Regions from separate parts of the Aliikangiella maris genome, predicted to be linked through region 2. Evidence: riboswitches for the same ligand, from Rfam matches in the RefSeq annotation. Region 2 holds a riboswitch; each other region holds the start of a gene.

Region 1 (4,156 bases), on a different contig from region 2:
AACCAGTCTGCACTGGATAAGTTAAAGTCAGCTTTTGGCAGCAACAAGAGGAATATAATCAAGGCGACAAAAAATTGCGCGAATGCGCGAATGTTGGTTTTTAAGTGTGGAATTTTCCGATTAATTAACGGCAAGCAGGCGTATAAAAAGCCACTGATAATGGCAAAAATAAATCCATTGGATTGCGTTGGCGCGAGACTTTCTGGTGGCGAGGTAATTAACATACCGGTAAAAGATAAGACAATTGCGAAAATGTCAGTAATATTGAGTTTCTGGCGGTTAATAATAAAATCGAGTATCAGCAAATGGACGCCAAAAGTTGCGACACCAATTGAAGCCAACGATGCACCAGCCTGTTTTATACCGGTAAAGTAAGTTAGCCAATGAGCAGCAAAAATGACCCCGAGTAAAATTAACCACATTATTTCCTTGGTCTTTAGCCTGATCTTTTGCTGTTGGAACAGTAATATGATGCCAATGCCTAGTGCGCCAATTGATAGGCGAATCAGACCTATGGTTATTTCATTGGCAGAAGTCCAACGAATAAGCACCGGTACAATACTCATTGAGAGCATGGCAATACTGGCGATTAGAAGCAAGCGGCGAAATGCGGGATTATTCTGCATACTGGATTTTCAATTGCTGATACAAAAGCGTAATCCGCTGAGTTAATCGGTTTCGTTGAGTGAATGCAAGTAGCAAAAAGTTATAGCGTGTACAAAAAATATTTTACTTGAGTTTCGCGATTATGAAAAAGTACTTAATTGACAAATAACATAATATAAAAGTCACTATGGTCAACCTACTTGAGCGTTAACCATAATGATTGTCGATAATAAATTCTGTATCTCATTTGCTGGCTGAAAACAACTATTCAGTGAAAGCTTTCTAAAGATTACTTACTGATTTTAAAATTTGTTCACCCCAACCAAGTAATTGATCGTTTTTAAAAACCAGTGGTGTGGTTTCATCAATAGTGGTGTCACCGTCGTCATGTTTGCGCTGAGTGCGGTAGTACAATATTCGATACTCATCATTGCCTTTGGTATAAGCTTCTGAAAACTCGGGCGCACCTAATTGATCTAAAACTGACTTTCGACTCGATTGCATAGGGAGCTGACTGATAATTTGTCGGTTTTCTCGTTGTCTTTCTTCCCAACTGGAATGGTGGCCGTCATCATCATAGCGTTCACCAACAATAATACATCCTGATAACGAAGAAATTAAAAATAAACTGGCTAATAGATGAGCAAAATATTTCATAAAGAAAACCTCCAAAAATTTATCATTATTACAGTGGAAAACAATTCAACAACTCTTTTCCTAAATCGACAGTAAAAGCAGAAATCGTGCCAATAAAAATAACTCAATTTCATATGAATTTGGGTCGATTTATAGAGTTTTTAGTGAGTTTGACTAATTTTAAGAGTAAAGCTGACTAAAAAGTAAGTAAAACTTGTATTTTTAGCCAATAGCTAAATAATGCCGACATCAACCCGCCACAAATATTTTTGCAAGATGCTTGTACAAATAAACGAAACACACTATATTGTGTTCTAAGTTAAATTGATTCATATATATAGTGTTGAAGTCGGTTTGACTAACGAAACAGGGGAAGTTGGTGAAATTCCAACACTGTCGCGCAACGGTGATAAGTTGATCGATTTTTTATGAGAAAAGTCCGTCATACTTTTAGTCCGATTACCTGTCATGTACTCTACTGCCTCGCGTCAAGGTTGGTTTGAAGTTGTTCTAAAGATCGTTTAGACAGAGACGGCTAAAAACTTATTTAGAAAAGCTAGTTAATTTAAAACAAGGTAGTTTAAAAATAAAAGCATCTTAAATAAGCGTATTTTAAGCAAGACCGTTTAGCAGAAAACTGTTTAATAAAAGCTGCGATCAGAATCTTTACAAACTTACAAACGCGAGCATTCATTCAAGTGAGGAATATATGCTCGAACAAACTGCGGAATGTGATTCAGATAAACAAACTGAATTAACCGCGCACTTAGCTAATAAAGAAAACGTTGTCAGTCAAGATAATAAGGCGACTTTTCTGTCGCCCACTCATAGTACCAATCAACGGCAAGATGATGTTTCTTATACAGTGATTCGGCGCAATGGTCAAAAAACACCATTTGACCGACAAAAAATTATTGTTGCAATGACCAAGGCATTTTTAGCTGTTGAAGGTAAAGAAGCGGTTGTCTCCAAACGTATTCACCAAATTGTCGAATCACTCGGAAAAGAAGTCTATAGCGCATTGATTCGGCGTATTCCTGCCAATGGTGTACTTCATATTGAGGACATTCAAGATCAGGTTGAATTAGCGCTAATGCGATCTGGTGAGCATAAAGTTGCGCGTGCTTATGTGCTTTATCGCGAAGCACATGCGAAAAAGCGGGGGAATGATTTAACAGCAGAAAATATATCCACTATTCCTGTCGTACACGTCATTGGTCTAGATGGACAGCAACAGCCCATTAATTGGGAAAACGTTTGTCATTTGGTTAATTGGGCTGTTCACAATATGACGGATGTCAGTGCTGAGCCAATATTAAAACAAACGGCAGAAAGTCTTTATGAAGGTATTCATTTAAAAGATCTCTATCAGTTGTTGTTACTGGCAGCACGAAACTTGATTGATCAAGAGCCAAATTATAGTCAGGTGGCGGCTAGATTACTGCTCGCACAGCTCTACACTCAAGCACATAATGGGCTTGGGTTAATGGATTTAAAAGGACTAGATTTATTACCGTTTGATGTTAAAAAGTTAACCGGTACATTAGTGGAGCCAGAGAGTTATAGAAATTATTTTGCAAGCTATATTCAGCAAGCTGCCAAGCTAAAACTATTAGATGAAGAATTGACCCGCTTCGACTTAAAAAAGCTTGCCGACGCATTGCAACCAGAAAGAGATTTACTGTTTAGTTATCTTGGTTTGCAAACACTATATGACCGATATTTTATTCACTCTGCGAGTGTGCGTCTTGAGTTACCTCAGGCTTTTTTTATGCGAGTTGCTATGGGATTAGCAATTAATGAAATTGATCGAGAAAGTAAAGCGATCGAATTTTACCAGTTGTTAAGCGCTTTTGATTTTATGAGTTCAACGCCAACACTGTTTAATTCGGGGACATTAAGACCTCAGCTTTCTTCCTGTTATCTCACCTCAGTGCCTGATGATTTATCCGATATTTATAGTGCACTTCGCGATAATGCCTTGTTGTCTAAGTATGCGGGAGGGCTGGGTAATGATTGGACGCAAGTTAGAGGGATGAATGCATTGATCAATGGTACAAATGGCCGATCACAAGGTGTAATTCCATTTTTAAAAGTTGCCAATGATAGCGCAATAGCTGTAAATCAAGGTGGGAAACGAAAAGGTGCGGTATGTGCTTACTTAGAAAGTTGGCACATCGATATTGAAGATTTTCTCGATTTAAGAAAAAACACTGGCGATGATCGACGACGTGCACATGATATGAATACGGCTAACTGGATACCTGATTTATTTATGGAAAGAGTCGTTGAGGAAGGTGACTGGACATTATTTTCTCCTGATGAAGTGCCCGATTTACATGAAAAATTTGGTAAAGAATTTCGTGATGCTTATTTAGGTTATGAACGGCAAGCAGAAACTGGTCAATTAAAAAATGTCAAAACAATAAAGGCCGTTGATCTGTGGCGCAAAATGTTGGGAATGCTTTTTGAAACGGGTCATCCTTGGATGACTTTTAAAGACCCATGCAATATACGATACACTAACCAGCATGTTGGTGTAGTACATAGTTCTAATCTTTGTACCGAAATCACTCTACATACGAATGAACAGGAAATTGCAGTCTGTAATTTAGGTTCAGTCAATTTGGCACAACACATTGACCATGGTGAGCTAAATATTGAAAAGCTGAAAAAGACCATTCGAACTGCAATGCGAATGTTAGATAATGTTATTGATTACAATTTCTATAGCGTTCCACAAGCTAGAGTATCTAATCTTAAACATCGGCCCGTCGGATTAGGAATCATGGGCTTTCAAGATGCATTGTTTCAAAAGAATCTTGCTTATGCCAGTCAACAAGCGGTTGACTTTGCCGATGCTTCGATGGAAATAATTAGTTATTTAGCGATAGAAGCATCTAGTGATTTAGCT
Region 2 (4,156 bases):
AAAGTTAACGCACTTTCATCGCCCGCCTGCAGAGCAGCCAGCCAGCGCCTGAATGTAAACACAAACGCAACACCAATGAGTAGCATTGATACAGGCAACCACATTTCGGACCACTGCGAATTAGAAAAACTGCCCATCATCCAAAATAATACGGTAGCGGCGGTATCTGGGTCGGAATAGTAAAGAATTAGACTGGTAAATGCGCTCAACATAAATGAAACAGCAACTCCCGACAGCAACAATCGCTCAACATTAAATGCCGATTTTCCTGCCAGAATCAGCATTAATGCCACCGAAAAAATACCGCCAATCAATGCCCCCATTGTGATTGAAATAATAGCACTGGAAATACCTGCCATAACAATCACTGCACCCAGTGAAGATCCTGCTGATATGCCAAACAAATAGGGATCGGCTAATGGATTTCGGGTTACAGCTTGCAAAACGGCACCGCACATAGAGAGCCCGGCGCCAGTTAAGAGCGCCATTAAAATTCGGGGCAATCGGATTTCCCAAATAATTTTTTGGTTAACCTCTGACACAGCGCAAACTGCCAGATCATCATTGCAACTAAACAATGTCTGAAAAATATCACTCATACTGACCTGAACACTACCGATTCCAGTCGCCAGCATAATGCTAATTATTAGGCTAATTAATGATACACTTAGCACGACCAAAAACTGCGGCGAATACCGTTTTATTTCGGTGTGCACAATTTGTTGTGCATTGATGTTTACCGGTTGGGCAAAACTCTTTTCATTCATTGCTAAGATCACTCATCGCGTTCGCATTCATCACATCTGTCACACCTCAATAAAATAGCTATCATTCAAAACCAACTTGACCAAATTTAATTTTATGCATTACTTGAGGCTTACCAATCACAGGTGATTTGCCAGCAGCCTGTAATGTTTTAGTGGTTTGCTGTTGCTTATTTGGTTGTTTTTCAATTTGCGTTGACTGGCTTTCTGATTTTTGCTTTTCTATTGTCGAACAGGTTTTGGGTAGCGGCAAAGGTGTATTACGTAAGGCAAAAGTGATACGTAATTTTTGATTAAACGGGTGTACATCAACACAAGCATCAACCTCAAAGACCTGTTTTAAACTCTGTTCGGTAAGCACCGCTTCCGGCGAACCCTGTGCAATCATTTGTCCGTCTTTTAATAAAATTAAACGGTCACAAAATGCTGCCGCCAAATTTAAGTCATGAATACTAACGATTACCGTAATACCTAACTCACGCGCTAACTCAAGTACTTCAACCTGATGACGCACATCTAAATGATTCGTTGGTTCATCCATAATAAGTATGTCGGTTGACTGAATAATCGCACGCGCGATTAATGCGCGTTGCTTTTCACCACCAGAAAGTGAATTAAAATTCTGAGTAATCTTGTGCTGTAAATCGACCTTTTCAGCAGCACATTGAATGGCATAACGATCCTCTGGTGTATCAAATGCTAACAGCGACTTATTAGGTGTTAGCCCCATTCGAATTACATCCATCACGCTCATTTCAAAGCTGGCGCTTGGCTCTTGAAGTACTACCGCAATTTTTTGTGCTAGTGCGCGTCGGGAATAATCTTGTATATGTTGTCCATTTAGTTGAATTGAACCACTAGTCGCTTGATGTTTGCCATACAAACAGCGAAGCAACGACGATTTACCTGCCCCATTAGGACCAATTAACCCCACAAATTCACCCGGTTGAATGGTGAAAGACAGATTATCGAGAATACATTTTTGTTTAACCTGCCAGCAAAGTTGTGCAACTTGCAGCATGGGTAATTCATTTTGGGCGTGATATGTCACATTAGTTATTCCGCTCGTTATCAATCAGAACTTTATCGAGGGAATTACGCTAGGTGTTTGAGTGTGGTGAACAAGTGAAAACTATCGAGCTTATTGACCTCACCAACGAGTAACCCGCTCGAAGTGCTATCTGTTAGGTATTCGGCAGGTCTCCTGGCTTATTAGTTTAGAGTTTTCACAACGACTTGCTGCCAATTAACGACAGTCAGGCTTGTGTTAAATCAAAATAAAAGAAACTCGCCTTCCCGGTTAGTCTATTTAAAGTACTATCTTGAAATATCACTTTAATGGACAAAAAAACCAGTGGCTTAGCGTTACTTTTAAAGCAAAAGCTTAACTAATATACAGTTGCGGGTACAGCCGCAGATTTAAACTGCGTTCCCCTTTAAGCGCATTGCGCACCGAAAACTTGTGGATTATACCATAATCTCGTTGCATAGCCATGCTCTGACAGCTAATCTCGCCAGAACCGAAAAGCATGATGTAATACTAAAAATTATCGAAATGAAATAAAGATGAGCGACTCAGTGGCGGTCAAGGTCTTCGATTAGCCAGCGGATTGCCGCAGTTTTTTTACTAAACACTTCAATATCAACTGGCGATTGAGACATCTGAGCCTTGTAGATTGATAAAAGTGCAGTGTTCAAGGTATCTTGCGCCACCAATGCTTGTTTATAGTCAGCCCCTCTTAAATCTTGATTATGTTTTAAAAAGTGAATGACCTGACTGATTTCAGTGAGACCAATCTCAGGATAAGCCCTTGAAAAGTCGTAACAAACATTGATATTAAACTGAAAGTTCGGGTGTGCAACAATTTGATTAAAGGTTTCATACAATAATTTGAGAGAAATACCACCGTGAAAAATAACATCAATGAAACCGCCACTTCGATTAAAATGAAGCGTCGCATAAGACAAATCATTGGTGAGTAGTTCACTTGTCATTACGGAAGACGATATCCCCTTAGATATACCCTAAAATGAAATGGGTTATTTAAGTGTTTTCCAAAACCGGTGAAATAGCAAGTTTATTCAAGCCACATTAAAAAATGTTTTGATAAAATGTCTACTCAATAACAGAATTGCTTGAAAATTTATTGATTTGAGATTATTCCTTATCCTTAGGTTGAATTGAACTATCGATTGCACGATCAATTGATGAACGATCAAAAGATGTTCGCTCAGTAAGCGTATCAGGCGAAGGACCGATTGTCGTATCAGTTGATGTCTCGGCAGGTTCTTCCAACCATAACTTCGCTAAAAATCGATGGCTGTAAATCTGCATATCAATATTGGTTCTGGCAAAAAATAAGCGATAAAAATCGAGCAGCATTTTTGTCATATCGTCACCATAAACAAATGCCAATCGATAACTATTGCCAAGTTTATGCTGCATACCATACATAAAATGATAAAAAATCTCTGTATCATTGAGTGTTAATTCCACCATAGCATCAGTAAAATCGAAGCAGATGGCCATATTTTTCTTGAATCGAAGATCTCTGAGAAGTAAAGAAAAACTATCTACCAGATCAAACAACCTGACCACTCCCCAATAGGAAAGATAAGCGTAGTTTTTATCGTTCTTTATGACAACATCAACACTCGGTTTTTTCGTAGGCTCCTGATGCAGACTAGTCATTGTTAGTTGTCTTCTGCAGGCGACGCGACTGCCACATTTCTTCTGTCTGATGGTCTGCTCTGGCCAAAAGTCGACAAAAAACAAACAATAAATCAGATAATCGATTTAAATATTTTTGTGATAACGGATTAATTTCATCAGTGTGCGTCAAAGTCACCACTCTGCGCTCAGCACGGCGGCATATTGTACGAGCCATATGGCAGGCAGTTGTAGCCAGATTGCCTTTAGGTAATACGAACTCTTTCAGTGGTGGCAATTGCTCATTAAAATCATCCAGCCACTCATCTAATTGCTTTAAGTGTTCTTCCTTAACCAGCGTGTAGCCCGGCATTGCCAGTTCACCGCCCAAGTCAAATAAGCGGTGCTGAATTTCGTTAATTGCCGCTTGTAGTTTCTCGTCGGTCAATTGTGAAGAGGTCATGCCAATAGCGGCATTGAGCTCATCAATTGTGCCAATCGCCTCAATCCTCGCTGAGTCTTTTGTCAAGCGTTCGTTGTTGCCGATACCTGTCGTGCCATCGTCACCAGTTTTGGTGGCCAGCTTTGATAATCGATTTCCCATAATAACTCTCTTAAATGTTCAATAACTATTAAAATAATTTTTATATTCAATTAACTGTCAATTTTACACTTTTTATAATGATGAATTATATATTAATTGCTAGAATCTTTGTTGGTAACATTTAAATTTTTTATAATC
Region 3 (4,156 bases), on a different contig from region 2:
TTACGCCTAACATATATTGAGCAAAAGCATTGTTAGCTTCAGCGGCTTGTTTGGCGTATTTTAGAGCTAGTTTGAGATTTTTAGGGATGTCTTTTCCTTGATAATAAATATTTGCTAGACGTGCCATAGCGGGATAGTGGTTTTGCGCCGCAGACTGTTGATACCACTCCGCCGCACGGCGTGTATTCTGGTTTACAAAAATTCCTTCTTCGTACAAAAAGCCCATTGTTTGCTGTGCTAGCGGTTCATTTTGCTTGGCTGCCTTTAAAGACCATTGATAGGTTAACGAATTGCTTGGATTTGTTCCCCAACCCCAATAATACATTAGGCCCAATTTGGCCTGTGCTGTCACATTGCCTTGTTCAGCAAGCAATGTATAAAGTTCAAATGCTGTTTCATATTCTTGTTGCTCGTATGCCTTGTTTGCTTTTTGTAAATCATCGGCATAAGTCTCTGGTGTTACCAATAGAAAACAGATGAAAAGAAAGTGCAGATATTGTCGGTTTTTCATTGCAAACTCCAGTATTAATCAATGTTGAATATTTATGACTTGAGTATGGTAAAAATACCCATTTTAGAGGATTGGTTAACTTATACAAGTTCTAATTTTGTGCGGTACTTAAAAGTAAATTTGGTAATTTTTACTGGTACTACCGTTGAATATTTCGGGTTTTGTTATTTTTACGACACATAGTGTATGGTAAAATAAGAATCAGTCTCAGGTGCTAGTGTCATTGAGTATTAGATGGATTTTACTCAAGTAAAATTAAGTCAAGCTAGGTAAAATTGAGCTAGGTAAGTCAAGCGGCTGGATTTGATTTGTTGAACTTTAAATAGATTGAATTCTAATAGACGTAGATTTAACTAACACTAATTAAAGGTGCGTATTAAAGTCATCAAATACTTTAATTGCGATATATAGTTGTTAGTTTTTGGCTGCATGGTAATTGGCTAAATTGTTTTGGCTAAACAGTTACTCAAATGACACAGATAATCGGGAAGCTGGTGTTAAATCCAGCACTGTCCCCGCAACGGTGATGTAATCTATTCAATAGATAACAGGTGATTACAGGAAATACTTGTAAATTATTGCAAGGCTTAACCTCCCTAGATTGCTCTTTTTAAGAGAATAGGGCATTTTTGCTAATAAATCATCATGTATTTTTATTGAACGATTCTAAGTCCGGAGACCGGCCTTTGGCTAACTTATTTTTCAGGCGGGGTGTCCTGTAGTAATGCTGTATTAAAACTCAAGCGTTATATTTACTTTAACAATATGAGCTTTGAGTTTGATTGAACGAGTAATTATATTGAACGAGTTTTTTTACTCGCTCAATTATTTTACAACCGTTTGATTTTTGCTGCATGGGGGGCTCGTGTTTCTCTATTAAATCAGGAGAATCATAATGAACCAATTTGATGATTTTATGGTTTGTTTAAAATCAATGCTCGCAGTGTTTTTATTAATTATCTTAACTGTCATTGTTTTATTCTAAAAGCTGGTATACCTTGCATTTTCAGGCTTTATCTGACAACACAGAAAATTACTATTTATAATAACTAATCAACAATAATAAAATAATTGATTCGCTATATGGAGCAACTCCCTGTTTTATACTCATTTCGTCGTTGCCCTTATGCAATACGAACACGTATGGTTTTATTTTATTGCCACATACCAGTTGAGCTGCGAGAGGTTGTGTTAAAAAACAAACCACCACAAATGATGGCTGTTTCACCCAAAGGCACCGTTCCTGTTTTGCTATTGGGGAGTGGTGAAGTAATCGATGAAAGTTACCAGATTATTCTGTGGGCTTTACAACAAGTCAAAGATGAGTCGTTGTTTTATTCAAAATCTCAAAAACAACAAAATAAAATACAACAGTGGATTGAACAAAACGATACCGTGTTTAAATCTTGGCTAGATAAATATAAGTATGCAGTACGCTTTCCTGAGGCATCCGAAAGCTTTTATCGACAACAGGCTGAAGTGTTCTTGATAAAACTCGAAAATAGCTTAGCACAACATGCATATATTATAGATGACCAACTTTCTTTAGCCGATATAATGATAGCGCCTTTTATCAGACAGTTTGCTTATGTCAACATTGATTGGTTTAAAGATAGTCAATATGTAAAATTGAACCAATGGCTGTTTGATATTTTAAAATCACCAATATTTACTTCGGTTATGTCAAAATATCAACCTTGGAAAACGGGAGATGAGGCAACAATTTTTCCTGCTTAAACCACAAACGTTGCTATTTAATTACAATAATTACGTCTGTTATTTTGTTGCTTTCTGCAATATGATAGTTAAATTGACTTTAAAATAACGGGATAATAACGTGGCAAAATTAACGCAATTTTTAGGCTTGGTTTTCTTTTTTTTATTTTTTTCATCGTCAGTTTTTTCTAAAAATAATCAGTATGAAAATGATAAGCAAATTATCATTGATAATATTTTTTCGATGTGGAAAGCCGTCGAACAAGGAGATCTTGATAACTATATAAAGTATTTTCATAAAGACTATACGCTATTTGGTGAAGGAGATGCCTATTTGCGTAAAGGTAAAAGTAATGAGAAAGTTGATATTGGAGATTATTTGAAAAGAGCCAAAAATGTACGCACGATGATGCACCATCCTGAAGTAATTATTCGTGGTGATACTGCATGGATTACCTACTATTGGAGTGACTCAGGGTATATGAATAATCAACGCTTTACTTCAAGAGGAAAATCAACCCGCATTTTTGTCAAAGAGAATGGTCAATGGTTGTGTATCCACTCTCATTTTACTGAGCAGGCATAATAGAATAAATATTATTAATAGAAAATTATTAATAGAAAATTGTTGGCAAACTCGTCTGTTAACTGATTGACGGTTTGCCGAACATCTTTGAGTAATAATGCTCACTATTCAAAAAAAATTTATCGATAAGTCAATTATTGGATTAATTTTTTTAATTATTCGGTTAGAGCTTTTCGGCAATTAATGCTTCTAGTTTGATTTGATCTGCTGCAAATTGCCGAATCCCTTCTGCGGTTTTTTCTGTTGCCATTGCATCTTCATTCATTAACCAACGAAACTCACTTTCTGACAGTTGTGCTGGTCTATTTTGATGCTCAGTCTTAGGGGTTAATTGGCGTACGACAGCGGCATTACTGGTGGTCAACTCGTTCATAAGCGCAGGGCTAATGGTAAGTCTATCACACCCGGCTAACGCTAATATCTCACCAATATTACGAAAACTGGCACCCATAACAATAGTTGGGTAATTCATTTGCTTATAATATTGGTAGATTTGTGTAACTGACTTAACGCCTGGATCTTCTGTTGCACTATAGTCTGATTTGCCGGTCGCTTTTTTGTACCAATCAAGTATTCGTCCAACAAATGGTGAAATTAAATAGACACCCGCTTCAGCGCAGGCTCTGGCCTGAGCAAAACTAAATAGCAAAGTTAAGTTACAGTGAATACCTTGTTTTTCTAAAATTTCAGCAGCACGAATTCCTTCCCAGGTTGAGGCAATCTTAATTAATATTCTCGACTTATCAATTCCAAGTGTGTCATAAAGTTCGATCAGTTTCTGCGCTTTCTCTACCGTTTGTTCGGTGTTAAAAGAGAGTCTTGCGTCTACTTCAGTGGAAACTTTTCCCGGTATGAGTGAAAGAATTTTTTGGCCGATTAAAACACTTAAATAATCAGCAGCTTCGATAATTTGCTGTGATTTTTCAGTAGACTGTTGCTTGGCATACTGAATAGCTGCGTTTACCGTTTCATCATAATCTGGTAGAACGGCGGCTTTTAATAGTAACGAAGGATTAGTGGTTGCGTCTTCTGGGGCGAAATCTGCAATGGCATTAAAGTCACCTGTATCTGCAACAACAGTTGTCATGCTTTTAAGTTGTTCAAGCTGATTAGGCATTTCTCTACCTTATTTCTGGTAATCAAATGAATAAATCGACAATAGAGTGGATTGAATGCAGAGTCAATAGAGATTTATGACGGAATGATAAAACTTTAATTAATGTTAATAAGACTAGTCGCTATTATTGTTTGACAAGATAAACAATGATGTATGGCTCCCTAAAGTGAATGCTTTAAGGAGCCAAAGAGTGATTATTCGGCGATTAAATCGAATTCGTCACGCA

Evidence for each region. Region 2 has a riboswitch for cobalamin ahead of ABVT42_RS14100 (ABC transporter ATP-binding protein). Riboswitches for the same ligand answer to the same signal wherever they lie in the genome.
Region 1: another riboswitch for cobalamin. It lies ahead of ABVT42_RS15820 (ribonucleoside-diphosphate reductase subunit alpha); the one in region 2 lies ahead of ABVT42_RS14100 (ABC transporter ATP-binding protein).
Region 3: another riboswitch for cobalamin. It lies ahead of ABVT42_RS07565 (glutathione S-transferase); the one in region 2 lies ahead of ABVT42_RS14100 (ABC transporter ATP-binding protein).

Annotation. Positions count from the first base shown of each region.
Region 1 covers NZ_JBFDAH010000019.1:49,363-53,518, reverse strand. The annotation lists gene ABVT42_RS15830 (DMT family transporter) at 1-626, opposite strand, end outside; gene ABVT42_RS15825 (DUF3192 domain-containing protein) at 889-1,263, opposite strand; cobalamin riboswitch at 1,564-1,727, shown strand; gene ABVT42_RS15820 (ribonucleoside-diphosphate reductase subunit alpha) at 1,952-4,156, shown strand, end outside.
Region 2 covers NZ_JBFDAH010000015.1:65,528-69,683, forward strand. The annotation lists gene ABVT42_RS14095 (FecCD family ABC transporter permease) at 1-767, opposite strand, end outside; gene ABVT42_RS14100 (ABC transporter ATP-binding protein) at 829-1,815, opposite strand; cobalamin riboswitch at 1,942-2,236, opposite strand; gene ABVT42_RS14105 (hypothetical protein) at 2,340-2,759, opposite strand; gene ABVT42_RS14110 (hypothetical protein) at 2,923-3,456, opposite strand; gene ABVT42_RS14115 (cob(I)yrinic acid a,c-diamide adenosyltransferase) at 3,449-4,018, opposite strand.
Region 3 covers NZ_JBFDAH010000006.1:179,233-183,388, reverse strand. The annotation lists gene ABVT42_RS07570 (tetratricopeptide repeat protein) at 1-511, opposite strand, end outside; cobalamin riboswitch at 953-1,213, shown strand; gene ABVT42_RS07565 (glutathione S-transferase) at 1,595-2,248, shown strand; gene ABVT42_RS07560 (YybH family protein) at 2,349-2,813, shown strand; gene tal (transaldolase) at 2,977-3,930, opposite strand; gene ABVT42_RS07550 (phosphoribosylaminoimidazolesuccinocarboxamide synthase) at 4,125-4,156, opposite strand, start outside.